4 regions of the Pseudoalteromonas sp. GutCa3 genome follow, and region 4 is predicted to be linked to each of the others. Evidence: predicted binding sites of a transcription regulator. Region 4 holds the regulator's gene; each other region holds the start of a gene.

What was found. Region 4 encodes sigma-54, which starts transcription at its own class of promoters, with help from an activator protein. Its sites were predicted from a motif close to GTTGGCACGNNNNTNGNNT; they were not measured.
Region 1: the regulator sigma-54 is predicted to act here: its motif matches at 3,767-3,785, upstream of fliS (flagellar export chaperone FliS).
Region 2: the regulator sigma-54 is predicted to act here: its motif matches at 4,549-4,567, upstream of glnA (glutamate--ammonia ligase).
Region 3: the regulator sigma-54 is predicted to act here: its motif matches at 1,981-1,999, upstream of CXF64_RS04055 (amidase family protein).

The regions. Positions count from the first base shown of each region.
Region 1 covers NZ_PJBK01000034.1:39,344-47,501, reverse strand. Annotated here, with positions in the region: gene CXF64_RS21100 (flagellin) at 104-772, shown strand; gene CXF64_RS07345 (flagellar protein FlaG) at 927-1,352, shown strand; gene fliD (flagellar filament capping protein FliD) at 1,413-2,813, shown strand; gene CXF64_RS07335 (hypothetical protein) at 2,960-3,271, opposite strand; gene fliS (flagellar export chaperone FliS) at 3,280-3,681, opposite strand; gene CXF64_RS07325 (sigma-54 dependent transcriptional regulator) at 4,103-5,539, shown strand; gene CXF64_RS07320 (DNA-3-methyladenine glycosylase I) at 5,878-6,471, opposite strand; gene CXF64_RS07315 (sensor histidine kinase) at 6,604-7,716, shown strand; gene CXF64_RS07310 (sigma-54-dependent transcriptional regulator) at 7,713-8,158, shown strand, end outside.
Region 2 covers NZ_PJBK01000047.1:108,054-116,211, forward strand. Annotated here, with positions in the region: gene CXF64_RS08975 (MBL fold metallo-hydrolase) at 51-1,130, shown strand; gene CXF64_RS08980 (CBM9 family sugar-binding protein) at 1,198-1,926, shown strand; gene typA (translational GTPase TypA) at 2,292-4,115, opposite strand; gene glnA (glutamate--ammonia ligase) at 4,623-6,029, shown strand; gene CXF64_RS09000 (DUF4124 domain-containing protein) at 6,143-6,664, shown strand; gene glnL (nitrogen regulation protein NR(II)) at 6,747-7,817, shown strand; gene ntrC (nitrogen regulation protein NR(I)) at 7,832-8,158, shown strand, end outside.
Region 3 covers NZ_PJBK01000022.1:126,181-134,338, forward strand. Annotated here, with positions in the region: gene CXF64_RS04050 (gamma-glutamyltransferase family protein) at 1-612, opposite strand, end outside; gene CXF64_RS04055 (amidase family protein) at 609-1,814, opposite strand; gene CXF64_RS04060 (putative 4-hydroxy-4-methyl-2-oxoglutarate aldolase) at 2,152-2,634, opposite strand; gene CXF64_RS04065 (TetR/AcrR family transcriptional regulator) at 2,638-3,291, opposite strand; gene yddG (aromatic amino acid DMT transporter YddG) at 3,738-4,658, shown strand; gene CXF64_RS04075 (PepSY-associated TM helix domain-containing protein) at 4,721-6,271, opposite strand; gene CXF64_RS04080 (hypothetical protein) at 6,268-6,564, opposite strand; gene CXF64_RS04090 (TonB-dependent receptor) at 6,942-8,158, shown strand, end outside.
Region 4 covers NZ_PJBK01000056.1:83,048-91,205, forward strand. Annotated here, with positions in the region: gene kdsC (3-deoxy-manno-octulosonate-8-phosphatase KdsC) at 1-62, shown strand, start outside; gene lptC (LPS export ABC transporter periplasmic protein LptC) at 59-613, shown strand; gene lptA (lipopolysaccharide transport periplasmic protein LptA) at 603-1,148, shown strand; gene lptB (LPS export ABC transporter ATP-binding protein) at 1,145-1,870, shown strand; gene CXF64_RS09670 (RNA polymerase factor sigma-54) at 1,940-3,439, shown strand; gene hpf (ribosome hibernation promoting factor) at 3,466-3,753, shown strand; gene ptsN (PTS IIA-like nitrogen regulatory protein PtsN) at 3,758-4,210, shown strand; gene rapZ (RNase adapter RapZ) at 4,229-5,074, shown strand; gene CXF64_RS09690 (HPr family phosphocarrier protein) at 5,117-5,389, shown strand; gene mgtE (magnesium transporter) at 5,520-6,878, shown strand; gene CXF64_RS09700 (protein disulfide oxidoreductase) at 6,935-7,486, shown strand; gene CXF64_RS09705 (YgiQ family radical SAM protein) at 7,944-8,158, opposite strand, start outside.

The DNA.
Region 1 (8,158 bases), on a different contig from region 4:
TGGTCCAAAAGGTAATACAACTGAAGATTTAAGTCTCATAAATGCCCAGGAAACAGCAGACGCAATCAATGCAGCGGCAACTGGTATAAAAGCTCAAACATCAGTGACAGCAACAATTACAGCGTTGTCATCAGCTGATACGGGAACACTGACTGTTGGTGAGAAAACTTTTGATTTATCATCATATAACGGAAGCGCGTCTGATTTAGCATCTGACCTTGGTAAAGCTGGGATAAACGCAACGTATGACGCTGATGCTGGCAGCATATTAATTGAAGAAACTGACGTAGCAGGTGTATTACTGGTTGGTGATGGTGCAAGTACTGCTACATTAAACGGTACACTTGGTGATGCAGCTGGTGCTGTAGTAGACTCTCAGGTTAATCTGACGTCATCAGATAAGTTTACTGTTGGTGCTACCGGTGGTGAGATAGCAACCGTAGGTAACTCTACATTAGATGAAGTAGCAAAAATTGATTTAAAAACAGCAGTAGGTTCTCAAGATGCACTTGCAGTTATTGATGCTGCGTTAGCAGATATCGACTCGCAAAGAGCTGACTTAGGTGCTGTTCAAAACCGTTTTGACCACACAATTAGTAACTTGGCTAATATTTCTGAAAATGTATCTGCTTCACGTAGCCGTATTCAAGATACAGACTTTGCAACTGAAACTGCACAAATGACGAAAAACCAAATCTTGCAACAAGCAGGTACGTCAATCTTGTCGCAAGCGAACCAGTTACCACAAACAGCACTTAGCTTATTAGGTTAATAAGTTAGAGTAATAGCTTAATGGTTAGCTAACTAATACATAAAGTCAGTATTAGTATTTTAAAAAAGGAGGTGGCTTTAGCTACCTCCTTTTGTGGTTTAAGAATATAAACTAAGCTATTGTTGGTTTAATTAAGTACAAATAGGAATCTGTTATGAATACAATTACTTCAAACGCAGAAATTACAACATTACCGACTCCCATTGCTGGTGATGATAAGCAAGTAGGGCAAGCCGCTAGTTCTTTAACTGAGCGAGCGGTTGATGATGTAAAGCAAACGGAAGCGCTCAATCAACAAAAGCTACAGCAAAATCAATACAAAAATAATAATCAAGATGAAAAAGCTCAGCCGTTAGAGCGCGAACAGCTAGAACAAATGGCGCAACAATTGCAGGACTTTATGGGCGAAATGAACCGAAGCTTGCAATTTAAAGTTGATGAAGATTCAGGCCGCGATGTGATTAAAGTCCTAGATAAAAACAGTGGCGAAGTTATTAAGCAATACCCTTCTGAGGAAGTATTAAGCCTAGTTTCTAAACTGTCTGAATCTGCTGGAATTTTGATCGACCAAACAGTTTAGTGAGTGGTTTCAATTACTAACACTAAGTTAGTTTATTTTTGAGTATTTAAGAGGTGAAGTATGTCTATTACATTTAATGGGTTAGGTTCTGGATTAGCAGTGTCAGATATTGTTGATGCGCTAGTTAATGCTGAACAAGCACCTGCTGAAGCTCGCTTAAATACTACAGAAAGTAAATTAACTACGGATATTTCTGCTGTTGGAGCGCTAAAGTCAGCGCTTGAAAAAGTACAAACCTCAATGGAAGCATTGGGTGATAGCGACAAATACCAACAACGCAGTACATCAGGTAATGATGATTTTATATCTATAAGTGCGGACCAAGATGCTCAACCAGGTGGTTATGATGTAAAAGTTAACAACTTAGCCACGGAGCATAAAATACTGTCGCAAGCTTTCGATGCTGATACAGCGGTAGGTCAGGGAACAATGACCCTAACCTCTGGTGATGATAGCTTTGATATTGAAGTATCAGATACTGCGACACTTAGTGAGATTCGTGATGCGATAAACGACAGCAACGATAATGACAGCATTAATGCGACTATCATTACTGATGATAGTGGCCAGCATTTGGTTATGTCCGCTAAAAATAGCGGTGCAGAAAATGAAATTAAAATAGAAATTGCTGATATTGATGGTAATAACACAGATGTAAATGGTCTTTCTCGTTTGGCATTTGACTCTGCTGGTGTGCAAAATACGAGTGAAATAATTGCAGCAACTGATGCATCAATTACCATTGATGGCTCGCTAACTGTAAGTAGTTCATCTAATGAATTTGCCGGAGTGATTGACGGTATTACAATAACTGCTAAAAAACCGCACGATACAGATGACGACATAAGCGACATATCAGTTACCGAAAATAATAATAATATAAAAGCTGGTTTAAATAGCTTCATTACTAGTTACAATGAGTTATTAGAGCTTAGTAATAATTTAGGTGCATCTGGTGAAAGTGGAGCCGGAGTAATGGCTGGTGACTCACTACTTCGTGGTGTTATGTCAAAGCTCCGTAGTGAAATAACTGAATCAGTTGATTTAGGCGATGGTAATTCGTTATCGCTTTCGCAATTAGGTGTTGAAACAGACCGCTACGGTGTTTTAACCCTAAATACAGAAACACTAGATGAGCAAATAGACGCTAATGTAAATTTAGTGCAACAGTTTTTTGTAGGTGATGACGATGATGGCTTTGCACAGTCGTTTGATGAGCTAATGAGCTTTTATACAGATTCCGATGGTATTATTCAAAACCGAATAGACAGTAAAACAAATCAGCTAGACGATTTAGATGATGATCGCTTGGACCTTGCCAGTAAAATGGAGTCGCTATCGTCTCGACTATATGCTCAATATAATGCGATGGATTTATTAGTAGCGAGCCTTAATAACACCAGTAGTTATGTTCAAGCTCAATTAGAGAACATGCCAGGCGTAGTTAGGCAATCAAATTAATAACTGGGTTAAAAGTATTACGAGTCAATAAAAAAACCGCTAAGTTTAAATTTAGCGGTTTTTTATTGTGTACTGCTCTTTAATTCAAATAGTAAGCTATAGCCATGTATTTAGTTAAAATGAAGGCCATTTATTAAACCTTTTTACTAGATGGCTTTATAAGCTTTTATCGCCTTTCCTGACTTTTTATGTTTAATAATAGCTTTTGATGATTCGTTTTTTGCACTATTCGCTTTAACTAAAATGGTATTTATACGAAGCTGAATTAATTCTAATTGCTCTGCGCTTGGACCTTCGCTACTTTCGCACCATTGCTTTATTTCAGTATTTAAAGTGTCTAAAAAAGGCTGAGCTTCGTCTGCATTATCATCATTTACTAACACTTCAATTTTACTAAGCAACGTTTGTATGAGCTCAGAGTAGTTCGTTAGTGGCTCTGAGTATGTTGGCGAGTCCATAATTTAAATTAAACCGCAGGGTTTCGTTGATCTAGCGGAATGTTATCCCAGCCTTCTTTAATTTCTTTAACAATACTTGATACTTCAATAATTGCTTCAATATCGTTGTTTATGTTCGCTTGCGTTAAACGGCGTTGGCAGTAATCGTAAAGTGCCAATAAATTGTTAGAAATACTAGGGTCTTGTTCTACTTCTAAATTAAGTGCGTCTTGTAGGGCACCAAATAATAAAACACAGGCTGAAATGTTTTCACCTTTTTTTTGTATTTCTTTGCGCTCAATAAACCCTTTTGTTGCTGCTAAGCGACCGATAATATTACTGAATATAAGGTTTATTTGTTCGTAAGGAGCCATTTCGGCAATACTACTGGCACGAACTTGACCGTATTTTTTTACTGAGACATGAGCCATGGGAAAATCCTAAAATTTAAAACGATAAAATTATGTGAAAGCTAATATAAAAATTTAATAAAGCTTTTATATTTTTATAAGAACAAAGCAATATTAATGCCAAGCATTTTTACTTATCTATATATCGGCATTTGTAACTTCAACTTAAATTTATAATTGAGTTTATTTACTAACAATAGCATTTTTATTGCCGAGTAAATTAATTTTTAGGGCTAAGTTGTATTTAGGTAATCGCTGAGTAATAACTAAGTTAAAACTACAACTCATACTTAATGATTAACTATTAAGTATGATTGACTTAACTAGCCCGCCTGTTTTTTGGCGTTTATGTCAAAAAACTGCCGCTACCACTTGCATCCATGCTGAACTGGCTTACAATTTAACTAATTATACAAATTAGTGAAAGTACGGCTCGCTAAATATGATCTTGATTTTAGATAATAATAACAACCGCGCAATAGGATTAAATGCTTCACTTGGCTTTATTGGTGAAGCTGCTCAACTATTAAGCGAAGACTGCTTTGAACAAGAATGCAAAAAATATCAGCAGCAAGAATGCATGATTATTTTAGGAGCGTTGCAATCACTTGACCACGAAAGCTTAATTAAACGCTATCCAACATTACCGTTTTTATTAATTGGCGAAACGCTAAAACCACTATTAAGTATAGCTAATGTGGTGGGGCTTATTTGCGAGCCATTTAATCACGAAGTGACAACTCAGTTACTTCACGATTGCCAGCAGTATCAGCGTATGCTGCCTAATGAGCATAAGCATACTAAACCGCATAAAATTTTTGATGGGCTAGTTGGTGAAACAGATGCCGTAAAAGATGTTCGCTTTTTAATTGAACAAGTGGCAAAAACCGACGCTAATGTTTTAATTTTAGGCGAATCAGGCACAGGTAAAGAAGTGGTTGCCCGTAATGTACACCTGCTTTCAAAGCGTATTAATGGACCGTTTGTACCAGTTAACTGTGGTGCTATACCGGCAGAACTGCTCGAAAGTGAACTATTTGGCCACGAAAAAGGCGCGTTTACTGGTGCTATATCGGCTCGTAAAGGGCGGTTTGAACTAGCTCAAGGCGGGACGCTATTTTTAGATGAAATAGGCGATATGCCACTGCAAATGCAAGTTAAGTTGCTGCGAGTATTGCAAGAACGCAGCTACGAACGTGTTGGTGGTACAAAGGCTATCCAAGCTGATGTACGCGTTATTGCAGCCACGCATCGTAATTTGGAAACAATGATTGAAGAGGGTAGTTTTAGGGAAGATTTATATTACCGCTTAAATGTATTTCCTATCGAAAACCCATCACTGAGTGAACGTGCTGATGATATTCCGCTGCTTTTAAAGGAGTTAATGCGCCGAGTTAACGACCAAACAGGTTCTACCGCTAAGTTTACAGAACGCGCAGTTGAGAGCTTAAAAGAACATGCTTGGCCTGGTAATATTCGTGAGCTTGCTAATTTGGTGGAGCGTATGGTTATTATGTTTCCTGAAAAAGTGGTCGATATTCCCGATTTACCTAATAAATATCGTTACATTGAAGTTGAAGCCTACGAGCCAGAATATCCTGAAGAGTTAATGGAAAAAGACGCCTTTAACGACATATTTAGCACCGGTTTTAGCGATTACGAAAGTGAGCCTGACGCTGAGTTTAGCCAAACGGGTAGTGGGTTATTGCCAGATGATGGTATTGAACTTAAAGATTATTTAGCCGAGCTCGAAATAAGCTTAATAACCCAAGCGTTAGAGCGCTATGATTACGTTGTAGCTCGCGCAGCCGAAATATTAGGTGTTCGCAGAACAACACTCGTTGAGAAAATGAAAAAGTATAATCTTTCAAGAGATTAAGGTTTAAAAGCAGCTGTCAGTGTTTAGTTATAAATTGGCCAAACACAGTAGATAAATAACCCCTCGTTTTGTAGGTGCGGTTTTATACCGCACTTTACTTAAAAAATATTAGCAAGAGCGCGAAGTAAATTCGCACCTACACGGTTTTTACTTTTGTTGTAGACGCTAGACTTGCTCGCGTGAAAAACGAGACTTTTAATCACTTAAATAAAAAGTTATTTCACAAAGAGAAAAACGAAGGTAAATGAGAAACCATAGTCAACTTACGCGTTACTTCTCTAAAGCGCAGCGTCTCTTAACCTATTTGTGAACAAATCACTTTTATGGTTATAAATCACTTACCCACTAAAAGCCTTAATAATTTCTTCTTTTCTAAAACAATCATTACTGTGATCGTTAACCATACCGCAGGCCTGCATATGAGCGTAAACCGTTGTAGGGCCTAAAAACTTAAAACCCCGTTTTTTTAAATCTTTCGCAAATGCGGTTGATGCTTCTGTAATTGCCGGGTAGTCCTCAGCGTTATTTAAATTACTTATAATCGGTTTATTATCGACAAACTGCCATTGGTAGTTACTAAAACTTTCAAATTCTTCTTGTATTTCTATAAAGCGTTTAGCGTTGTTAACAGTTGCCTCAATTTTTAAGCGATTGCGCACAATCCCCTCATTAAGCATTAATCTCTCAATATCATCTTGTGTGAATTGTGCCACTTTATTTACATCAAAATTAGCAAATGCTTTTTTATAACCGCTGCGTTTTTTTAAAATTGTATACCAGCTTAAACCCGCTTGCGCTGATTCAAGCGTAATAAATTCAAACAGCTTTGTATCATCATAAAGGGGGACGCCCCATTCTTCATCATGGTAAATAACGTAGTCGGGTTTAGTGGTGTCGAGCCACGGGCAACGGCACTTTATTTGCTCACTCATTATTATTCCTTTTTGTGTGCGTCATTTTTATGTCGCTCAAATTATTGATGTAACTTAATGATAAATATGTAAATAAATTTTGGTATGAATCGTGCATTTAGACATGTATCTACATCAATTCGAGATTTGATTATGGCCCTTGCTAGCGTGCTAAAACCACAGTTTTTTTCTGCAAATCAGTATAACCCATGTTTACTTCAAGAGGAGTACATTGGTGAATTAAGCGATCTGCGCAAGCAAGCAAGTTGGCTTTCGCATTTGGTTGATACCATGCCAGCAGGCGTGGTTGTACTTGATGGCAAAGGGTTGATTGCAAAAGCGAATCAAATAGCGATTGATATGCTTGGCGAGCCACTTGAAGGCGAACGCTGGTTTAATGTTATTCAGCGCTCTTTTAGGCCACATCAAGATGATGGCCACGAAGTGTCTTTAAAAGACGGGCGCCTAATAAAGCTTGATATTACTGCTTTAGCACCAGAGCCTGGGCAACTTATTTTAATGACGGATTTGACCGAAACTCGCCGCTTACAAAAACGTGTTGCACATATGCAGCGATTAAGCGCGCTGGGTAAAATGGTTGCGTCACTCGCGCATCAAGTCCGTACGCCGCTCTCAGCCGCTATGCTTTACGCCGCTAATTTAGGATCAAAACGCTTACCCGAAGCATCTCGCGATAACTTTCAAACAAAGTTAATGTCGCGTTTAAAAGATTTAGAAACTCAAGTAAACGACATGCTGTTATTTGCTAAAAGTGGCGATCAGCAAGTTGTTGAGCAAGTTTCAATGCAGCAGCTTTTAACAGAAGTTAAAGCAGGTGCTGATGCGATGGTTGCACTTAATGAAAGTGAGCTGGATGTAAGCTTACCAGAGCCAGATATACAAATAGTCGGTAATAAAACGGCATTGGCCAGTGCTATTCAAAATCTTGTGCACAATAGTATTCAAGTTATTGGCGGCGGTGCAAAAGTAAAAATTAGCGCACAAAGAGATTTAAAAGATTTAGATATGGTTCGTATTAGTGTGAGCGACAATGGCCCAGGTGTTGATTTAAGCCAAAGCGATAAAATTTTTGAACCATTTTTTACTACAAAAAGTCAGGGCACAGGTTTAGGGCTTGCGGTAGTAAGTTCGGTAGCTAGTGCGCACCAAGGTCGTGTTGATGTGACTAATAATACGCAGGGTGGTGCCTGCTTTAGTTTGTTACTGCCTATTAAGGCAACATCTAAACTAGAGGGTTCATTATGAGTAACACTATTTTAGTTGTCGAAGATGACGCAGGGCTTCGTGAAGCCTTAATAGATACCCTTGAAATGTCGGGTATTGAATGTGTTGCAGCGAGCAGTGCTGAGCAAGCAATGTTACTGCTTAAAAAAGATCAATTTTCGCTTGTTGTAAGCGACGTGCAAATGGGCGCAATGAGTGGCCTGGATTTACTACGCAGTATTAAATTAAACCACCCTGATTTACCTGTATTGATGATGACGGCGTACGCCACAATTGACGATGCGGTAGAGGCGATGCGCCTAGGTGCAATTGACTACATGGCTAAACCATTTGCACCTGAAGTGCTGTTAAATATGGTGAGTCGTTATTTGCCTGAAAAAGCAAAAGAAACCGACGGACCTATTGTTGCTGACCCAACTAGTATTCAATTATTGGAGCTTGCGAGTAAAGTAGCACGCTCTGA
Region 2 (8,158 bases), on a different contig from region 4:
GCTTAATTGCAGGCTTTTTTATGTTAAAGGCATGCTAAAAGGGATTTACAATGAAACGCTTTTTAACCGCAACAATGCTCTTATGTATACTAACTGCCTGCGGTGCACCTAATAATATTAATCGTATTACCAGCTCTGACTCAGTTGTTGTTATTAATGATAAGAACGGTCGTTATAAAAATTTATACACAGGTGAAAAAACATATCCCACTACCTGTACTGAAAACTGCTACCCAGCCCACCCAGACTTACTATGCAAAACCGGCAGCGAAAACTGCCAGTACCAAGGCCAGCAAACTAAACCACAACTTAGTACCGGCTATACCGTACGCTGGCTTGGCCACGCTAGTTTTGTAATTAACACTCCAAATGGGCAAAGTGTGCTGTTTGATCCGGTAAAAAATCAGTTTGATTCTCCAGTCGCACTTGGCTTTAAACTCGGCGGCGGTATTTATCGTAAAGCAGGGGCTTGGCCTAGTGAGCAAGAACTGGAAAATATTGATGCGGTAATGTATTCGCATATTCATTACGATCACTTTAATAAGGCCGACATACAAAACATTGGCAATAAACCTCGCTATTTAACACCACTCGGTATGGCCGACAACTTCCCCACCGGCGGTTTTAGTATTAGCGAAATGCCGTGGTACTCAACAACCAACATTGACGACTTAGTTATTAATGCCGTGCCAGCTCATCATTTTAGCGCTCGTGTATTGGTGCCCCTTATTTACGAAGATAACAATAAAGACTTATGGAATGGCTGGCTGCTTGAACAAAACGGCAGTACCTTATTTTTTGCAGGCGATACGGGCTACTCAAAACACTTTAAAGACATACAGCAAAAATATGGCGATATAGATGTGTGCTTAATACCAATCGCATCTTACTACAGTAAAGAAAGTGGTAAATTTTATCGCTACGTTCACACCACACCAGAAGACGCGCTTAACGCAGCACAAGAACTTAACTGCAAAGTAATGATACCGTGGGGATACGGTAACTCAAGTTGGAAAATGGGCGACCATACTAGCCACTCTGCTTTGCTACGTTTATTACACATGGTTAAAAAAATGGATGCTAAAACACCGCTGTATATTTTAAACGAAGGCGAAAGTATTTCACTGTAACTATTTACTTAGCTGTTTTAAGATTGTTATTACATTAAGACAAATCCACAATAAAATTGAGAAATTAATGAAAAAATTAGCACTCGCCTTAAGCTTTTTATTAAGCACGCCAGCAATGGCTATTGATGTTGAACATACATCAACTCCAATTACTATTGATGGCGTATCAGAAAGTGCGTGGGATAAAGCCGCTTGGCACGATATGCCTTATTTAATGGATGGCACACTGCCATCAAACGATGCCGACTTTAAAGGGCGTTATCGCTTACTGTGGGATCAAAACTATTTATACCTACAAGCCGATATTGTGGATGACGTTTTAATAGATACACACCCCGACCCAACCTATAAATATTGGGATGACGATGCGCTTGAAGTATTTATTGATAGCGATGCATCAGGCGGAAATCATCAATTTAATCACACCGCTTTGGCGTACCATATTGGCCTTGATAACCAAGCCGCCGATTACGGACCTGATAAACAAGCCCATTTGTATACCGACCACCTAGTGAGTAACTGGAAGCGTAACACCACCGCGCCCTTTAACATTACCTGGGAAGTAGCGATAAAACTCTACCCTAATGATTATAAAGAAGGGGCTAAAAACACCCCACTTACACTTAGCGAAAAACAAGTAATAGGCTTTATGTTAGCGTATTGCGATAACGATGGCAGTGACGTGCGCGAGCATTTTATGGGCTCACACGAAGTACAGCCAGTAAATGGCGACAGAAACCGTGGTTTTATAGATGCCGACGTATTTGGCAAAATCACCCTACTTCCTAAAAAGTAAGTTACTACCAATAAAATAATTGAACACGTATGTTGGGTTGAGCGAAGCGAAACCCAACGCAAAAACATCCCACCAACAAACACTGATACTTTGCATTATCGGCTGTTTCAACTTTCCCTCTTCTCATTCCCTTCTCCTTGTGCAAAAAATCTTTAAATAAATTATTCACAAAGAGGTTAAGAGGCGCTGCGCTTTTAGAGGTAAATATATTATGGAAATTTCATAACAAAACGGTAGCTATATAATTTTAAGCTAAATACTGTCAGCTGACGACTTATAGCCTACAGCTCTTGTTTCCAAACACAAAAAAGCCGCTGTATTTTTCAATACAGCGGCTTTTAAAATCATTATTCTAAATTAATAGATTATGACTTAGGTCCACGACCTGCACGTTTACGCTCGTTTTCAGTAAGGTAACGCTTACGAATACGAATGTTTAGTGGAGTTACTTCAACTAGCTCGTCATCATCGATGAACTCAAGCGCTTGCTCAAGTGAGTAGTTAAGGTGTGGAGAAAGCGTTTGCGCTTCATCAGTACCAGATGCACGTACGTTAGTTAACTGCTTGCCTTTAAGGGCGTTAACTGTAAGGTCGTTATCACGGTTATGAATACCGATAACCATACCTTCGTATACTTCAACACCGTGACCGATGAATAAACGGCCGCGTTCTTGTAAGTTGAATAATGCGTTAGTAAGTGCTTTACCAGTTGCGTTTGCAATCATTACGCCGTTCTTACGAACACCGATGTCGCCACCTTTGTGAGGACCGTAATGATCGAACGTATGGTACATAAGACCAGAACCCGAAGTAAGCGTCATGAAATCAGTTTGGAAACCAATTAAACCACGGCTAGGGATCATGAAATCTAAACGCATACGGCCTTTGCCATCTGGAGTCATGTTAGTAAGTTCACCTTTACGTAGGCCAACTTGTTCCATAACAGAACCTTGGTGCTCGTCTTGACAGTCAATAGTAACTGTTTCAAACGGTTCTTCTAGAACGCCATCTACAGTACGTAAGATAACTTCTGGACGAGAAACTGAAAGCTCGTAACCTTCACGACGCATGTTCTCAATTAAGATACCTAGGTGTAATTCACCACGACCAGAAACACGGAAGCTATCTGGGCTACCAGTATCTTCAACGCGAAGTGCTACGTTGTGTACTAATTCTTTGTCTAAACGTTCACGGATATTACGTGACGTTACAAACTTACCTTCTTTACCACAGAAAGGTGAGTTATTTACAGAGAATGTCATTGTTACAGTTGGCTCATCAACACTTAGTGGTGGTAATGCTTCAACGTTTCCTGGGAAACAAACTGTATCAGAAATCTTAAGCTCACCAATACCTGTTACAGTTACGATGTTACCAGCGTAAGCTCTATCAGTTTCGATACGTTCAAGACCTAGGTAGCTTTGTACTGCGCCAATTTTACCATTACGTGTAGTGCCATCAGCACTGATAATAGTAACTTGTTGGTTAGGAGCAACAGAACCACGTTTAATACGACCAATACCAACTACACCAACATAAGAGTTGTAATCTAGTTGAGAAATTTGCATTTGGAAGTCACCTTCAGGATCTGCATCCGGTGGTGATACTTCGTCAACGATCATCTTGAACATAGGTTCCATGTTGTCTGATGGCTCGTCTAAATCTAGTGTTGCCCAGCCGTTGATAGCTGAAGCGTAGATTACTTTAAAATCTAACTGTTCGTCAGTTGCGCCAAGGTTGTCGAATAAATCAAAGATTTGATCCATAACCCAATCAGGACGTGAACCTGGCTTATCAATTTTATTGATAACTACGATTGGCTTTAAGCCTTGCGCGAATGCCTTTTGCGTAACGAAACGCGTTTGTGGCATTGGACCTTCTTGAGCATCAACAAGTAATAATACTGAGTCAGCCATCGAAAGTACGCGTTCAACTTCACCACCGAAATCGGCGTGTCCCGGAGTATCTACGATATTGATATGGTAGTCGTTCCAAGAGATGGCTGTGTTTTTAGCCAAAATGGTAATACCACGTTCTTTCTCAATGTCGTTTGAGTCCATCACGCGCTCTTCGTTACCGCCGCGTGTTTCTAATGTACCTGATTGCTCAAGTAGTTTGTCAACCAGAGTTGTTTTACCGTGGTCAACGTGCGCGATAATCGCTATATTTCTTAACTTTTCGATGCTCATATATTTACTCAGAGAAATTAAATTCTCAATGATCCTGCAAGATCTACGCACTCATCCACGCTTTCGCGAGATGTCCCAGCATAGGATTTAAAAGGGCGCATATTATCCCTCATTAATGACATGGATGAAAGTTTATCCAATACATATTTTAAAACTTTCTCAATACTTTTACTAAGTATCTGTTTTATATATGACAATTATATGAATTAAATTTCAATATTTTTTTGAAAAACAGTCTTTTTGGCTATTTTTCCGATCTTTTTGTTACTCTTTTACATTTAGGTTATGCTAATTTCAGCTGATTAAATTAACAACAAATTACGCTCTGTAAATTTTGCACCGAAATGGAATATTTACGCACCAAGATGGTGCGTTTATATATTCCATTTTGATGCAATGATATTTTTTTAATTTATAAACAGCCAGTTACAATAATGGCACAAAATCAGCTTAGTAAATACCAAAGCAATTATGCAGCAATAACAAAACCCAATAGTTGGAGGACACATGTCACAATCGGTTTTAGATTTTATTAAAGAAAATGACGTCAAGTTCATTGATTTACGCTTTACTGACACTAAGGGTAAAGAGCAACATGTATCGATTCCTCATCACCAAGTTGATGAAGATTTTTTCGAAGACGGTAAAATGTTCGACGGTTCTTCAATTGCAGGCTGGAAAGGCATAAACGAATCAGACATGGTATTAATGCCAGTTCCTGAGTCAATCAAACTAGACCCTTTCACTGAAGAAGCGACATTAATTTTACGTTGTGACGTAGTAGAGCCTTCTACACTACAAGGCTATGAGCGCGACCCGCGTTCTGTTGCTAAGCGTGCTGAAGATTACATGCGTTCTACAGGCATTGCAGACACTGTTTTATTTGGCCCTGAGCCAGAATTTTTCGTATTTGACGATGTTAAATACAAATCAGATATGTCTGGTTCTATGTACAAAATTGATTCTAAGCAAGCTGCTTGGAACTCAGATAAAGAATATGCAGATGGCAACACTGGTCATCGTCCAGGTGTTAAAGGCGGTTACTTCCCAGTTGCTCCAGTTGATGACTTCCAAGATTGGCGTTCAGCTACGTGTCTAGTTCTAGAAGAAATGGGCCAAGTAGTAGAAGCACATCACCACGAAGTAGCAACAGCAGGTCAAAACGAAATCGCTACTCGCTTTAATACAATGGTATTAAAAGCGGATGAAATTCAAGAAATGAAATATGTTATCCATAACATGGCTCACTTATACGGTAAAACAGCAACGTTTATGCCTAAGCCAGTTGTTGGTGATAACGGTTCTGGTATGCATTGTCACCAGTCTTTAGCTAAAGACGGTGTTAACCTTTTTGCTGGCGATAAGTATGGCGGTCTTTCTGAAGATGCACTTTACTACATTGGCGGCATCATCAAGCATGCTAAAGCAATTAACGCTTTCGCAAATGCGTCTACTAACTCGTACAAACGTTTAGTACCAGGTTTTGAAGCACCCGTTATGCTTGCATACTCTGCACGTAACCGTTCTGCATCAATCCGTATCCCAGTGGTTCCATCTGAAAAAGGTCGTCGTATTGAAGTACGCTTCCCGGATCCAACTGCTAACCCATACCTTGCTTTCTCAGCAATGCTTATGGCTGGCCTTGATGGTATCAAAAACAAGATCCACCCTGGCGATGCTATGGATAAAGATTTATACGACTTACCAGCTGAAGAAGCAGCAGAAATTCCAACTGTTGCAGCATCACTTGACGAAGCACTATCTGCACTTAGCGCAGACCGTGAATTCTTAACTCAAGGTGGCGTATTCACTGATGACTTAATCGATGCTTACATCGAACTTAAGTCTAAAGAAGTTGAAAAACTTAACATGACAACTCACCCAGTTGAGTTTGAAATGTACTACAGCTGTTAATTAAGCTGTAAAAAATATGTGTGTTCTCAAGCCCGCTTTGCGGGCTTTTTTAATGGTAAAATTAGTCAATCTCCACTAAAGTTAAGTTACCGATAAAAATGCAGGGCTGCAGAGTGAATAACAAGATTTTATTACTATTAATTACTTTAGGATTAAGTAATTATGGTTATGCCGGTGAAACAAAAATATACGCTTGGAAAGATAAAAATGGCGTATTAGTGTTCTCAGACACCCCTCATAAAGGGGCTCAAGAGGTAAAGCTCACCAGCCAAGATCTTAATATGCCTGCAACAAATACTGACATTTTTGACGAGCAACCTCAGCCTCAACAAGCGGCCTTTAGTATTGCTATTTCCTCACCTGATCATAACCAGACTATTCGTGAAAATACCGGCACTGTTTATGTAACTAGCCGAATAAAACCACGCTTTGAAACTGGTTTTACTATACAACTTTTTATTGATGGTAAAGCACACGGCCCAGCCAGTGACAGCTCAACCTTTGCAATTAGAGATGTAGAACGTGGTCAGCACACACTACAATTAAAGCTTTTTAATAGTAAAAACCAAGTTATTGCTACAAGCGAACCCTGCATATTTTTTATGCACCGAAAAGGGCTAAACCTAGGCAACTAAATTAGGGCATTACTAAACGTGCAGCAGTGTATTTAACCATATAACTTGCTTGCAAACATCCACGCACTAAAATGGTGCAGCTATGATTAATAATAAAAACTTTAGCCCTGAGCTACTCGATGCCATTTGGCAAAATCAAACAACCGCTATCATGTTACTTGATAAAAACTTCACCGTTGTATATGCCAATACTAGTACTAGCGAGCTGCTTGGCCTTGGTAATAAGCGCCTATTAGATCAACCGTTTGATAGCCTTTTTAACTACCATTCAATCGATTTACAGCGTATAGAACAATACTCATTAGTTGAAGGCGTAGATTGCCAGCAGCATAGAGCTGACGTGGTTTTTAGCGATTCTCGCCATGCAAAAGTAGCCGTAAGTACACGACAAATTAAGTTTAATGGCTCGCTTTATATTTTATTTGAGTGGCGCCAAACCGATGACGAAATTAAGCACGACCAAGCGTCTAATCAAATGCATCAATATCAAGCTGCCCGAAACCTAATTAGAGGGTTAGCTCACGAAATTAAAAATCCTTTAGGTGGAATTCGCGGAGCGGCGCAGTTATTGCAGTATGAGGTTGATCAACAAGAAAGAGATCAATGTGCTGAGCTCATCATTGAGCAAGCCGACCGATTACGCGAACTAGTAGATAGGCTTTTGGGGCCCAATCAACTTCCGCAAAAATCGTATGGCAACATACATCAATCACTTGAATCAGTTGCAAGGCTAAGTACGTTAGATAATTGTTCTAACATTAGCTTAGTTAAAGATTACGACCCAAGTATTCCTGATGTATACATTGATCAAGGCAAAATTCAGCAAGTGGTATTAAACATTGTTCGAAATGCCCAACAGGCGCTTGTAGATGGCGGTGAAATAACAATAAAAACCCGCATTAATCATCAGCATCGTCGCCCAGGTAAAGCACCTAAAAAAGCCTTGTTGATCCAAATATCTGATAACGGACCAGGTATTGATCCCAGTGTACGCGAAACACTGTTCTACCCTATGATCACCAATAAAGAAGGTGGCTCTGGGTTAGGACTCTCAATAGCGCAAACACTGATAGATCAACATGATGGCTATATAGAATGTGATAGCTGGCCTGGACATACTGAATTTAATATCTATCTGCCCTTTGCAGATTAATGTTTGGAGTTTGCATGAAAACAGTTTGGCTTGTAGATGATGATGCCTCTATTCGATTTGTACTTGAAAAAGCACTAACCCGTGCAGGGTTTAACACAGAGAGCTTTGCTAATGCGCAAGATGTACTAAGCGCACTGAAGTTTAGCCAACCTACTGTTTTAGTTTCTGACGTACGAATGCCTGGTATGGATGGTATGGCGTTGCTTGAACTTATTGCAGAGCAAAACCCTGGGCTGCCGGTTATTATAATGACTGCGCACTCAGATTTAGACTCAGCTGTAAATGCATTCCAAAAAGGTGCTTTTGAATACCTCGCTAAGCCGTTTGATTTAAACGAAGCA
Region 3 (8,158 bases), on a different contig from region 4:
AAATGAGTTAGCAAGTGCACCTTCATAAAATGCGTTTAAACCCTGTTTTGCTAAGTGTTCAAATGTTGCTGCAAGTTTAGGGTTTTTAAAATGCTGACCTGCTTGCAAGGGCTTACCATTGGGTATGTAGAGGCTTTTAAACGCGTCATTGGTATTATTTGCAGCAGCTAGCTTTTCGCAGCCTGCTTGCAAGCTTTTTGTAACGGTAAAGCCCTCGCGAGCAAGTGCAATGGCGGGCGCTAAAATTTTTGACAGTGGCAGTGCTGCGTGCTCATCTAGCTCAAGGGCTTTTTGCCAACCGCGTATTGTACCTGCTTGAGTCAATGCACTTAGTCCGCCGCGCTCTGGTATTTGTGTGAGCGTGTTATAAGCACTTGTATTACTTGCAGCTCGGCCGCAGGCGTCAATAGCAGTGGGCGTTTTTTGGTTTGGGTTATCGATAAGCCAAAAGCTATCGCCACCAATTGAGTTCATATGTGGATATACAACGCTGATAGCAGCGGCCGCGGCTACCATAGCCTCGGTGGCTGTACCACCTTGTTTTAATATACTTATACCTGCCTCAGTGGCCGAAAAATGAGACGCGGTAAATGCAATGTTGTGTGTGGTCATGCCGGTGTGTCCTGTTTTAAGTGTGCAGCTAATTGTTGTACGCACGCAAGTAGGCTTTTATCGTTACCGTGGCTCATCATTAATGAAAAGCCATACGGATGTGCATTTGCTAAATTAGCCAGCGGTAAGTGTACTTGCGCCGAACCACTCAGCCCTGCAATTGCCGAAAGCGTAATAATTTGCATGCGTAAGGCGCTTGTGTCGGCGCCTAATTTAGGTGCGGTTGTAGGGGTGGTAGGTAAAAATAAGCAGCTGTGCTTATTTAGGTTTTTAGCGACGATTGCTTGCCACTCATACTGTATTTTTAATGCCTCTTGTTCTTCTTGCTCGGTTAAAGCCAGTGCCATTTTAAAACGAGCTGCAATTGCTGGCGCAAAATGAGAAAGCTGATCTGGGAGTTCAATCCAATCTCGGTGCGTTTTAGCAATCGCACGACCTTGCAATATTCTAAAGGTATCGGCAAGCTCACTTAGTAAACCAACGTTGGGGAGCTTAAAATCGATATGATGATTAAAATAAGGTTTGGTTTTTTCTAAAAGGTTACCCAGTGGTGCTTGTAAAGAGGGGTCAACAAGTTCAAAGAGTGCTTCGCAAATAACCAGCGTATTTACTTTATTAATAGGTTGTTGTGGTAATAATACATTGCCAACGCTGCTTAATAGCTCGGCGCTTTGGGTAAGCCAACCTATAGTATCAAAAGGCGGTGCCAACGGTATTAGGCCGTCTTTTTCAATCACGTTATGGCTTGGCCTTATACCAAATAAACCACAATAGCTGGCGGGTATTCTAATTGAGCCGCCAGTGTCGGTGCCTAAGCCAATATCGGCTAAGTTAGCAGCAACGGATGCAGCAGAACCCATACTCGAACCGCCACTTGCATGACCGCTAAGTTTTGGGTTTTGTGCTGCACCATAGTGAATGTTATTTCCCTCTAAGCTGTAAGCAAGCTCATCGGTATGGGTAAAGCCTATAAAGTTACAACCAGCGGTCATGAGCTTATTAACCGAGCTTGCCGTATTCTGAGCCGGTTTAGCTGTTTTAAACCAATGTGGATTGCCTGCGCTGTTACGCTCGCCTTTAATTGCAAATACATCTTTAATCGCAAGACGCTTATTAATAAGCGTGCCTTGGTAATGTGTTTGCCATGCCTTAGGACCATGGTCACAAAAAATACCGGTCGTATTATTATTTTTGGTACTCATATCACCACTCGTTGTAAAAAATCTGACCAAGCAGTTCAGATTTAGAGTGATTAAAAAGACGGATTAATTTTTATTATTTTTCAGCTCACTGCGTAACATCTTGTTTTTATTTTACAGAGCCTGATCCGCTTTTTAATCGGTTAGCTTATTATATTGTTTAAAACCTAAGCAAGAGGAATGCCATAAATTAAAACCCTGTCCAATTGGTCAGGATTTGGCGGGTTGTATGAGGTTAGTAAATATGGGCTGTAAAAATAGTGGTATTAAAATGAGCTAAAACAAACCAATTTGGTGCGCAGGTGCACCAAATTGGTCTTTATTTATATGGTTGTGAGCGCTAAATAAGGGACATTTTACTGATGATTAAACCGTTAATATCGGCGTAAACCCAATCGTTAGGTTCTAGGGTGGTGCCAAGCATGGTAACAGCTTGGTTTTTGTCGCCAAAGCCGCGCTTTAAGGTACTACGCGGTGTAGAGCCTAGCGCCATAACCGGTAAGTCCATAGTGGCGAGTATTTCGATATCTCGGCAACAGCCATTTATTATTACGCCTTCCCAGCCATTATTTAGGGCACGCTCAGCCATAATATCGCCAATAAACGCAAAGCGTTTGCTCGCAAACCCGTTTATAACTAATACTTTACCTTCACCATTTTCATGCAATATATCGGCAGCAAATGAGTTGTCTTCTGGGCAGGTAACGGTAACGACTTGACCGTAAAACGTGGTTTTTTTACCAAAGTGATAAAGGCCACTGTCGGCTACTTGTACGCTATCGCGATGATCGTCAAATAAATCGGGTGTAGTAAAGGGTTTCATGGGTTAAGTCTCACTTTGCTCAGGTATTTTAAGACCAATACCTTTTAAAATTATGTGGGCAATTGATTGCGTAATTTGTGCCACATCGGTTTTGTCGTACTCTAATTTGTTCATTACGAGTAAAACCTCAGCCTGAAAGTCGGCGTAATACTGCGTGGTAGACCAAATAGTAAAGAGCAAATGGTAGGGGTCAACCTTATCCATTTTATCTGCGTCCATCCACGCTTGAAGTACATCAACTTTTTGCTTAACCCAAGGGCGGGTATTGGTTCTAAAGTAGTTTTGTAAATAAGGGGCACCGCGCAGTATTTCGCTGGCAAATAAGCGAGATTGCATTGGCTGATTTACGGCGAGTATTACTTTGCTTTTAATATAGTTATAAAGCACGGTAGCTGGATCGTCGTTAATTGTGACGTTATCTAGCCCTAAGTTCCAATTAGCTATTATGCGGTCGATCACAGACTCGTACAGACCATCCTTACTTTTAAAGTAATACAAAATATTAGCTTTTGGCACCTGCGCTTCTTTAGCAACCATGCTCATACTTGCTCCGTCGTAACCTAATTGCGAAAACAATTGCTCGGCGGCATCTAAAATTAGTTTTTGGTTTTTTTCGCGTGTTACTTCTTTTTTATTTGGTTTTATTTGTGTGGTCATTATTGTGTTTGGGTGTTTAACATATTGATCGATTGTAGCTTTACTGACCAAAAGGTCAATTACTAAAAAGGTGAATATTAAAAGTAGGCGAGAGGTTTAAGTTATTAACTTTAGGGTCTGTTGATCTTTGCGGATTAAAATTTGTTCAAACTAGGGGCTATTTAATCGCGGCGCGAGATTTGTAACCTAGTGGGCTAAGTAAAAACCGAGCAACAAAGAGTAAGTAGTCCCTAGGAAGAACCCTTTGGGCAGCGCCTGTTTGGCATTAATGCTACGTTATCGCCCATTTATGGGGAATAACCACACTATTTAGGCTCTGCCTTGCCTAAATACCAAACAGACTGCTGCAAATTTAACCTTGAAAGATCAACAGACCCTAATTGTTTAATTAAATAATTACTGTTAGTTTAGTTTCAAATTTACGAGTAGTACTTTTGGATTGGCAAATGGAGTTTTTAAGCAAAAATAAATACACGCTTTATGGAGTTGCTGCAATATTACTGTGGAGTTGCTTAGTGGCATTACTACGGGATATTTCTGAGTTGTTTAGCCCCATTGGTGGTGCTGCGGCTATGTACTCTGTCAGTGCGATATTTTTAATTTTGGTTATGGGAGTGCCTAAGTTTAGTGGGTTTTCAAGACGCTACCTGGTAGTAGGTACTTTATTATTTGTATCGTACGAAATTTGCTTGGCGCTTTCTATTGGTATGGCAAATAGCCGTCATCAGGCAATGGAAATGGCGGTTATTAATTATTTATGGCCCACGCTTACTATATTGCTCTCTATTATTATTGGTCGCAAAAAAGTAAGTTATTGGGTGTACCCAAGCATGATTATTGCTTTTTTAGGGGTTGCTTGGTGTATTACGGGCGATCAAGAAATGTCACTCGATACGCTTGTAGCTAACTTTGCTGATAATCCTGCTACTTATTTAATGGCATTAACTGCAGCGTTTATATGGGCTATTTATTGCGTGGTTACGCAGAAGCTGAGTAATGGCAAAAATGCCATTACGTTATTCTTTACTGTTACGGCAATGAGTTTATGGGCGCAATATGCTTTTAGTAATGAAGCACCATTAACGTTTTCACTCAGCTCAAGCATAACATTGCTATTAGCAGGAGTAGTGGTAGGGAGCGGGTATGCACTGTGGAACCAAGCTATTATTGGCGGTAACTTAATGCTGCTTGGCACACTTTCGTACTTTACACCGGTGTTTTCTACTATTATTTCAGCGCTGTATTTATCTATTACGCTGAGCGCTTCGTTTTGGCAAGGAGTTGTACTGGTAACCGTGGGCTCGCTAATTTGCTACTTTGTAACGCGAGAAAAGTCTGTTACAGAGCCAGCAAAAACACTAAGCTAAATTATATTTATATATAACTAGATTAATGAGGCGTCCAATACGCCTCATTAAGTTTGTGGCAACTATGCAGGCATAACGGCATAGCTTGCTGATTTGTATCTAACTTTTTTTGCACAATAATAAAATATTAACGCAAATACTGCAGCGCTAATATCAACAATACCGCTTTGATAATATTTAAAAAAATCATCAGCTAATAAAGCCTGTACAAGTGTTGAAACTCCCATACTAGCAGATAAAAATGCAATGCCGATTAAGCCCCAATAGCTAGCGTGGTGAGTTCCTTTAAAAAAGGTATAAGCAACAAAAACAAAAAATACCAAATAGTAACTATAAAGGTAACTGTAATTTGCGTTCTCTATATATAGGTTTGTCCATTTAGCTTGCAATAACGTGGCAACCACGGCAATTATTGAACCTACACACACACCAATTGTTAAATTTGCCATAAATCGTGTGCTTCGTTTGTTTGGATCTTTTTTAAAGCGTTTGTCTAACCACAATAAGTTACCAGAATAAAATAAGAATGCGCCAAGCAGTCCCATAATAAAATACCCCCAACGCCCCCATTCACCTCCATAAGTACCAAAGTGAAGTGAAAAGAAACTTCCTACTATATTACCCCAAATACCCTCATCTCCTTGCGGATAGCTTGAGTTAAGTACTTCTAATGTATAAGGATGTAAAAATAAGTAGTCAGTATCAGGTCCGCGAACGACAGCGCTGCTATTACTCATTTTTAATGTTGCTGTTGGACTGTTTGTGTTTAAACGATTAAACGCAATATGAATTGGCTCATAACCTGTAGCGTAGTTTTTTGCCGCTAGGATCTGTTTATCTATACTTGGTAAATTTGCAATATGATAATTATGTGCTGCTGGGGCAGGGCGTTGAAAAAAGGATTTATCGTCATAAAATGCTGATAGACCATCATAAATTAGGTCATGAAATGCAAACACAACAACAGTAAACGCTATAATTAAATGAAAAGGCAGGCTGGCGATCCCAACTAAATTATGGCTGTCGAGCCAAAAACGACTAGCACCTTTTTCTTTTCGTATTGCAAAAAACGTTTTTACAAGCGTAGGTAGTAAAATAATTACGCCAGACACCAATGCTAAAAAGTACAGCGCAGATGCTATACCGAGTATATATACTCCTGATTGGTCGTGACCAATCTCGCCTGCAAACCCTGCGGTCCGATGCAAATAATCTATTAAATCTGCAAGTTTATTCTCACTTTGTTGCTGTATAACCAGATTATTTTGCTGGTTTATATGTAGCGCCTGTAATTGGTTATTAAGTGCCATACCGCGCTCTTTTCCTTGGCTGTACCAAGAGAGCGGTGCTTGATTTGTTAGTAAGTCGAGGGAAAAGCCATTGCCCATTTGCTCAGGGTACTTAACTATTGCTTGGTCAACTAATGTTTGGTAATTGTTAGTGTATGGTTTAGTCACTGGTGCACTGACGGGTTTTGCCCACTGTGCTAATTCGTGTTTATACATGGTTAAACTACCAGCATAAAACCCTATAAAGAGGACTAAGCCTGTGATTATTCCTGTCCATGTATGCAGACCTTGATAGGTGCGCAAAATATCGGCTCTAACTCTCATAGCCAAGTCCTTAAAATTATAAATAAACTATATAGCGTTACATTTAAGCCCCCAAGCGTCAGCCAAGCTTTTTTTGCCGAGCTAAACAGGTATGTGAAGCTAAAAATGGTTAACCATAAAAGAGGGATTATCCACATATTAAATTGCACTTTATCAGGCGCATCTATGCCTCCCGCTCCATACCATGCAAAAAAAGCAACGAGAATAAACGCTAGTGCGAGCCCTAAAAAACAACCCGCCAAACTTTTTCCAAGCCAAGTTGGTTTTATTTTTTGCCTTTGTGCAGATGACATTATTTAACTTCCTTGCGTTTAATTAGGCTGACGAGCGGAATTATTATTAAAGCGAGCATTATCATTAAAATGATAAAAAATACGGCTGCCGCATTAGAAAAAGCATATAAGGCTAATGGTATTGCAATAACAAAAAGGATAAATGCGAGCTTGCGCCAGCTTTTATTAATGGGTTTGCTTAGTAGTCGTTGGTGGCGGTTACTAAGATAAAACAGGGATGTAGCAGTAAATAAAATAAGAGAAAGGGTAAGTTGCAACATAAATAAAAACACTTGTTAATAATATTGCCATTCTAAATGATAATTAAACTCAATTGCAACAAGTGCATGTTTGTGCTATTTTTCCGAAAATAAAATAACCATCCATAAAAGGGAATAATAGCGGTGCGGTCATTCAAACTAAATAAGCTTTCACTAATCATTACAGGCTCTTTTCTGCTATCTCAAAGCAATGCATTTGCTGATGAAACAAGTCGTGAATCAATAGATACAATTACTGTAACAGGCGAAAAAATCGAAAGGTCACTCAAGGATACGATTACATCGGTTGCAGTTGTAGATAGTTCGTTATTAGAAAATGGGCAACTAGGCTCTGTTTCTGAAGCCTTGGCAGAAATGGCAAATGTGGTGGTACTTACTGGCGCTGTGCCAGATATGCGCGGTGTGTCGGGTAATGGTGGTGCAACTGGGTTTAACTCATTTAGTGGTGGCTCAAAAGCGCGAGTATCAACACTTGTTGATGGGGTTAGTCAGCCATTTGTTGCTGATTTAACTGGTGATACCGGTTTATGGGATATAGAGCAAATAGCGGTATACCGTGGACCGCAGTCAACAAGTAATGGGCGTAATAGTATTGGTGGTGCTGTTTATATGACAACTAAAGCGCCAACACAAGATTTTGAAGGTGCTGTACGCGTTGGTTATAAAAATCAAGACAGCTACCTTGATACAGCGGCCGTTGTTTCGGGGGCATTAGTTGAAGACGTATTAGCATTTCGCTTGTCTACTCAATATGTAAACGGTGAAACCTTTAGTAATCCAACGATATATGAAACCAATCCAACAGATAAGAACTTAAATAACCTTAATACCAGCAGTACGCGAGCAAAATTACTGTATACCCCAACAACAGATTTAGCTGTACAGCTGACTTACTCAACGTATAGCGAAGAAGGTAATACGGGTCGTAAGTATTATGAAGGTGATAAACCGTTTGATTATGTGCCTTTATTTCAGCGTGACATGGATACCCAGTCAGACACGACTCAGGTAAATATTGATTATAAAATTAATGATAACTTTTCGTTCGATATATTACTCGCTTATATGGATTATGAATGGGGATACGAGGCTTATGAAGCACTGGCAAGCGCTGAGTCTGATATTTCTATGGATGAAAAAAATATCACCATTGATAGCAAGTTAAACTTTGGCTTAAATAGTGAATTTTATTCAGGCTTTGTTGGTATTGCTTACTTTGACCGTGACCAAGACTTTAAAAGCGTTGGTGCAACCAATTATTTTGGTGACGATAGTAGTGACTCTAAAGCAATTTATGGCGAAACCAGCTTTAAGTTAACTAATGAGCTTACTTT
Region 4 (8,158 bases):
TCACCGACTTACTTATGCTTGAAAATGGTAAAGCATTGACTACACAAGGCACTAGTTCATGAATGCAGCGCGCATAATATTAAGCGTTTTATTCATTAGCTGTATGGTTTGGCTTTGGTACCCTTATTTTACACAAACAAATATTGTGCCTCAGACTGAGCCTGAAGTTATTGCCAAGCCTGATTACATAGCCATTGAACTCAAACAAACAGCCTATGACGAACAAGGTAAAATTAGCCACAAAGTCACTGCGGCTAAAATGGAGCTATATCAACAATTAGGTTTTACGTTTTTTGAAAAACCTATTTTTACTTTATATAACGAAAAGCAAACGTGGCAAATAAATGCAGACGAAGCAACATTATACGAAGACAAACAATTAATTTTAGAAGGCAATGTGGTTGCCAAAAACTTAACCGATAACGCCATGATAGACAAAATCAATGCTGATAATATTCAGGTAGATATAAAGCTATTAACAATGCGTTCGGAGCAACCCGTTATCATCACTGGACCCAATTTAAAAATCACTGGTAAAGGCCTAGAAGCCGACTTAAAAACCGAAGTGATAAAACTAATTAACCATACGCGAACCATATATTATGACCAATAAAATATTAAAATCACTTATTATTCCTACACTTATACTAGCGTTTAATAGTAATGCTGCAGAGCAAAACACGCAACCGACTGCAAATCAAATTTCAATAAGCGCCGATAAGCAAGAAGGTCAATTAAAAGCTAATGTCGGGATTTTTGAGAAAAATGTTGAAATTATTCACGGTAATCGCCGTATCACAGCCGACCGCTTAGAAGTACATAAACGCGATGAACTTGGTGATAATAAACAATTATTAATTGCTACAGGTAGCCCTGCGCACTTTGAAGAAAAGCAATCAGATGGCACGACTATGAGCGCCAGTGCTGACGAAGTACGTTATGATGTATCTAAGCGTTTTTTAACGCTTGTTGGTAATGCACAAGTATCGCAAGCGGGACAAAAAATAAATGCTAAAAGCATTACCTACGATATAGAGCAGCAGCTAATCAGTGCCGAAAAAGATGAAAACTCAACTGACCGCGTTCACACAATTTTAGTGCCAATCGAGACTAAAAAAAGTAAAAAAAGCGACAAAGGTCAACCATGAGCACATTAAAAGCAGAGCTATTAGCAAAGAGCTATAAAGGCCGTGAAGTTGTAAAAAACGTCGGCCTTGAAGTCAAAGCTGGCAGTATTGTTGGCTTACTTGGCCCTAACGGCGCAGGTAAAACTACCACGTTTTATATGATAGTAGGACTTGTACCTAGCGACAAAGGTAAAATATCGATAGACGATAACGATATTACTCTTTTACCTATGCATAGTCGTGCTAGATTAGGCATTGGCTACTTACCGCAAGAGTCTTCAATATTCAGAAAGCTGACTGTTTATCAAAACTTAATGGCCATTTTAGAAACGCGCAAAGAGTTAAATAAACAAGCTAGAGAAGACACTCTCGATAAATTATTAGATGAATTTAGCATACAACACATTCGTGATAGCCAAGGTATGGCATTGTCAGGAGGCGAACGTCGTCGTGTTGAAATAGCACGTGCGCTGGCAGCAGATCCTAAATTTATATTACTGGATGAACCATTTGCAGGTGTTGACCCTATTTCGGTATTAGATATAAAGAAAATAATAGAACATCTTAAAAATCGTGGGATTGGTGTATTAATTACCGATCATAACGTAAGAGAAACCCTTGATGTTTGTGAAAAAGCCTACATTGTTTCTCATGGGGAGCTGATTGCATCAGGTACTCCAGAACACGTATTAAATGATAAAACAGTACGCGATGTTTACTTAGGCGAGCAATTTAGGCTGTAACATTTACGCCATGTCTTTAAGCATCTGCTAGTATTAATTATAACAACATAAAAGGATTGTTAGAGATACATGAGGCAATCACTACAGCTGCGCATGGGCCAGCAACTTACAATGACTCCACAGCTGCAACAAGCTATTCGTTTGTTGCAACTCAGTACATTGGATCTCCAGCAAGAAATACAAGAAGCTCTCGACAGCAACCCGCTATTAGAGGTTGAAGAAGCAGACTATTCAGAAGACGCTGCAGGTAAAAACGAGCAAAAAGCAGATACAGATGACATAACTGTTAGCGCATCTGCCGATGATGCTCCAAGCGAATACGAACAAGATAGTGGTGAAGCACTTGCAAAAGACACGCTAAGTGACGACATGGCTATGGATGTTAGTTGGGATGAGTACATGAGTGCCGCCCCAGCAGCATCATCGGGTCCGATGCCTGAAGACGAATCAATATACCAAGGCGCCTCTACTGAAACGCTCCATGAGTATTTAATGTGGCAGTTACAACTAACGCCATTTAGCCCTACAGACGAAGCTATTGCTATTGCGATTGTAGAAGCCGTCGATGATTCAGGTATTTTAACACTAAGCTGCGAAGAGATTTTAGAAAGCTTTAATCAAGAAAACGAAGATGATAACGAAGTCGAACTTGATGAAATTGAAGCTGTATTAAAACGCATCCAACTGTTTGATCCTGTTGGTATTGCTGCACGTAGTTTACAAGAGTGTTTGTGTATTCAGCTTAACCAGTTTGATAAAGAAACACCTTACATTAATGAAACAAAAATGATTTTAACCGAGCATATTGATTTATTAGCTGCTCGTGACTATCGTACATTAATGAAGAAAACTAAGCTCAAAGAAGAAGAGCTTAAAGAAGTAATGACATTAATACATACTCTTAGCCCTAAACCTGCAGATACTATTGTAAGAGAAGAATCTGAGTATGTTATTCCTGATGTGTCAGTTAAAAAAATTAAAGGCCGCTGGGTTGTTGAGTTAAACCCAGATAGCATGCCTAAAATTCGTGTTAATAGCCAATACGCGGCAATGTCTCGCACTGTAAAATCCAGTGGTGACAGCCAGTTTATTCGCTCGCATTTACAAGAAGCTAAATGGTTTATTAAAAGCTTAGAAAGTAGAAACGACACGCTATTAAAAGTAACAAATTGTATTGTTAAGCAACAACAAGGCTTTTTTGAACACGGTCCTGAAGCCATGAAACCAATGGTTTTAAATGATGTTGCTGAAATGGTAGAAATGCACGAATCAACAATTTCGCGCGTAACAACCCAAAAGTATATGCACACACCCCGTGGTATATTTGAGCTTAAATATTTTTTCTCAAGCCATGTAAGCACCGAAAACGGGGGGGAATGTTCATCTACAGCAATCCGTGCGCTTATCCGAAAATTAATCGCAGCAGAAAACTCAGCAAAACCATTGAGTGATAGCAAAATAGCGGATATATTGGCTGAGCAAGGAATTAAAGTAGCGAGACGTACAATCGCAAAATACCGCGAATCTCTGGCTATTCCACCGTCAAATCAGCGTAAAAGTTTGATTTAAGACGCAAAAAAAAGAGGGTAATGCTTATGCAACTAAACTTAACTGGTCGTCACGTAGAATTAACCGATTCACTAAGAGACTATATTAATACCAAATTTGCGAAGCTAGAAAGACACTCTGATCATATTAATAATGTTCATGTCATTCTCGATGTAGAAAAATTAAATCAAAAAGCAGAAGCCACCATACACGTAAGCGGTGCTGAGCTATTTGCCTCTACAGAACATCAAGATATGTATGCCGCCATTGACTCGTTGATCGACAAGCTCGATCGACAAGTAATTAAACACAAAGAGAAGCTTGCTCGACACTAATATGATGAAATTAAGCTCACTTATATGCCAGGACTGCAGCAAAGCTGCGGTCCTTTTTAATAGCAAAAAAAGAATTTTAGAGTTCATTAGCGAACTTGCTCACGACAAACTTCCGTATTTACCGCAACAAGATATTCTTAATGCTTTAATGAGCAGAGAAAAATTGGGTAGTACAGGTATAGGGCGTGGCATTGCCATTCCTCATGGAAGAATGAGCGGTGCAGAAGAGCCTTTGGCTTTAGTACTCGTTAGCGAAACTCCAATAAATTTTGATGCAATCGATAATCGCCCTGTTGATATTTTCGTCGCACTCATCGTACCAGATGGCGATAACCAGCAGCACTTAAAGACTCTAGCAACCATTGCTGATAAACTAAACAACAAAGATTTTTGTAAACAGTTACGCAGTGCAAAATCAGATACTGAGCTTTACCAAGTTATTGTCAATCAATCATAGTTTTATAAAGGGTGTTAAATGGAGTTAATTATCATAAGCGGCCGTTCTGGTTCTGGAAAGTCGGTTGCTTTACGCGTTGTAGAAGATTTAGGTTATTATTGCGTAGATAATATTCCAGTTAACTTGCTTCCTTCATTAGTTCGCAGTGTGTCTGATAGCTACGATAAAATTGCTGTTAGCATTGATGTGCGTAACATCCCTAAACAACAGGATGAATTTAACGATATTCTTGAATACTTGCCTGGCTTTGCAAAACCTACGTTATTTTATTTAGATAGCGACGATCAAACATTGATCAAACGTTTTTCTGAAACTCGTAGATTACACCCACTATCAATTGACTCGTTGCCTCTTGATTTAGCCATCAAAAAAGAAAAAGAATTACTTGATGTATTAATCACCCGCGCCGACTTTATGATAGACACGACTGATTTGAGTGTTCATCAACTCGCTGAATCTATTCGTGAAAAGATTTTAGGTAAAAAAGATAAACAACTGATTGTCACGTTTGAATCGTTTGGTTTTAAACACGGCATACCAAAAGAAGCAGATTATGTATTTGATGCACGCTTTTTACCAAATCCACATTGGGAACCTGAATTAAAACCTTTAAATGGGTTAGATCAACCTGTTAAAGATTATTTGGCCAATCACAGCATAGTGCAAAAATTCACATGGCAAATTCAAACATTTGTACAAACGTGGTTACCGCACTTAGAGCGAAATAACCGCAGTTATTTAACCATTGCCATTGGGTGTACAGGCGGACAACACCGCTCTGTATATTTAGCGCAAACTATCGGTGAAAGTTTTGCAATGACACATCCCAATGTAAAAATTCGCCATCGCGAACAAGAAAAATAATATAGCTGAATAATCACCTGTTCAGCTTAAGTAGAGTAAGTTATGCATTGTGAAGACACTTTTTTAATAAAAAACAAATTAGGATTGCACGCCAGAGCAGCCACCGTGCTTGCCCAATTAGCAGTGCAGTTTGATGCGACAATTACATTATTTCAAGATGACAAAGAAGCCGCAGGCGATAGCGTACTTGCACTAATGCTACTTGAAAGTAGCCAAGGCAAAGAAGTAAAAGTTGTATGTAAAGGCCCCGATTCTGAGCAAGCTTTACATGCTGTTGGAGAATTAATAGCACAACGTTTTAATGAACAAGAATAAACAGTTATAAAAATAATGCTCGCATTACTAATGCCCCAACTAAAACAGATATATAAAATAAATACGGTTAGTGACGCCAGTTAACTCACCTCTCCCCATAAAGTAATATAAAAATTTATAAAGGACGCCAATGCCTGAAGCTTTTGAACAAGATTACCCACTACAGCAACTAAAACAGGTGACTAAGTCACTCAATAGTGGTCAATTTGTTCAAGTTAGGCGCATGCTCGCAAAAACAGCTCCTTGTGATACCGCATTATTATTAGAATCATCACCACATAAAATTCGCCGACTCCTTTGGCAGTTGGTTGATCCTGATGTGCAAGGTGATGTTCTTGAAGAACTATCAGAAGATGTTCGTTTAGGCATTATTGCCCAAATGGAACCTAAGCACATTGCAGCCGCAACCGAAGATATGGGCCACGATGACTTAGGTGAAGTATTACGTAGTCTGCCGGACACCGTTTATAAAGACGTTGTTAGTGCGATGGACATTCAAGACCGTGAACGTGCAACACAAGCACTTTCGTATCAAGAGCGTTCTGCTGGCGCGCTAATGAACACCGATACAGTGACCATTCGCCCTGACGTTACGCTTGATGTTGTACTTAGGTATATTAGGCTACGTGGCGAGTTACCAGAAGGTACCGATGACTTGTACGTTGTTGATAAGCATAACTGCTTTATAGGCGCTTTATCGCTGAGTACATTATTAACTAACCCGCCAGAAAAGATTGTTCGCGATTTAATGGATGAAGATTGTGAATCCATTCCAATCTCAATGGATGAAAGTGAAGTCGCGCAATTATTTGAACGTCATAATTGGATATCGGCCCCCGTAGTTGATGATAACGATCAGCTCCTTGGTCGTGTCACTATCGATGACATCGTTGACGTAATCCGAGAAGATGCTGAGCATAGTTTATTGGGCTTAGCCGGCCTTGATGATGAAGAAGATACCTTTGCGCCAGTACTAAAAAGCTCTAAAAAACGCTCAGTTTGGTTAGGTGTCAACTTACTAACTGCACTTGCAGCTGCTTTTGTAGCTAGCTTTTTTGAAGGCACTTTAGATGTTTTACCTATTTTAGCTGTACTTAACGGTATTGTCCCTTCTATGGGCGGTGTTGCAGGTAGCCAATCATTAACGCTTGTTATTCGTGGTATTGCGGTAGGTCATATAAATCAAACAAACCAACGTTTCTTGATGATGAAAGAGCTTGCTATTGGCGCGTTAAACGGTGTTTTGTGGTCGTTGTTAATAGCAGGTGTTATTGCCCTATGGCAGTGGGACTTTATGCTTGGTGGCGTACTCGCCTTCGCTATGTTTATGAACTTAGTGGTGGCAGGTGTTGCTGGTGCGAGTATCCCTATTATTCTTAAAAGAATGAATATAGACCCAGCTCTTGCAGGGAGTGTGGTGCTAACCACGGTGACAGATATTGTGGGTATATTCGCCTTTTTAGGTACTGCTAGTTGGTTGCTGGTTTAAATTAGAAACCTTTGCAAATAACTAAAGTAAAAAACACTTAGGGTAAAGCTGCAACTATGACAACGGATACCAAAAATAAAAAAGACACACCTAAAAAAACGCCAAAACAAAAAGGCCTATCAATATTAAAAAGTGTGTTGATATATGGTTTCATATTTTTCGTAATTTATAACGCTGTCAATTGGTGGCGACAACCTGTTATGCCAGCAAATCCTCAATTACAATTAATAGATTATAAAGGGCAAAACATTGATTTGTCAGCAATGAGCCAAGATAAACCAACACTTGTCTATTTTTGGGGAACTTGGTGCCCTATTTGTAGTATTACCTCCCCTGCCATAAACGAACTCGCAAACGAGAATAACTACCCTGTGGTTAGCATCGCAATAAAATCAGGTTCGGATCAAAAACTACATGAGTATCTAAATGAGCAAGGCTACAGTTTTACCACTGTCAACGATCAACACGGTGAGATATTTGCCGATTGGCAGGGGCAAGTCACGCCTTCCTATATAATTTTAAAAGATAATAAAATGACGCAAGGGCTAACAGGCATTCAGCCGTTATGGTCACTTAAATTACGTTTGTGGTTATCATCAACGTTTTAAGAAAAAACTAACTGCAAGTATATAGGCACTAAATACGTGCTATCTCAAAAGAGGGTTCTAAAAGCTCGCTCTTTATTACCTACAATAATATAGCCAATAAAGAGCAAGGTTTACTTAATTTACGCATTAAAAGGGTTTAAAAACCCTTAGCGTAATTAAACTAATCTACTAGGGCGTGTTGATCTTTGTGGATTGAAATTTGTTCAATCTAGGGGCGATTAAATCGCGGCGCGAGGTTTGTAACCTAGTGGGCTAAGTAAAAACCGAGCAACAAAGAGTTAATCGTCCCTAGAAAGAACCCAAAGGGCAGCGCATGTTTGGTATTTATGCTGCGTTATCGCCTATTCATGGGGAATAACCACACTACATAGGCTCCGCCTTGCCTAAAAACCAAACATACTGCTGCAAATTCACCCACCAAAGATCAACACGCCCTAGTTATTAATAGATTGAATCACTAACGTGTACTTTGACGATTACCGCCTACTTTTGGTTTAGTGTTTGCCTTTTTAAATTGGCTAAAGCCGGTATGTCGCGTTAGTGCAGGACGTCCGCCTTTACTGCCACCTTTACCTGCTTTTTCATCACGCCCTTCTTCAGGCACTAAACAGTTAGGCCCTTTACCAATTAAATTAGCTTTACCCATTTTACGCAGTGCTTCACGTATCATCG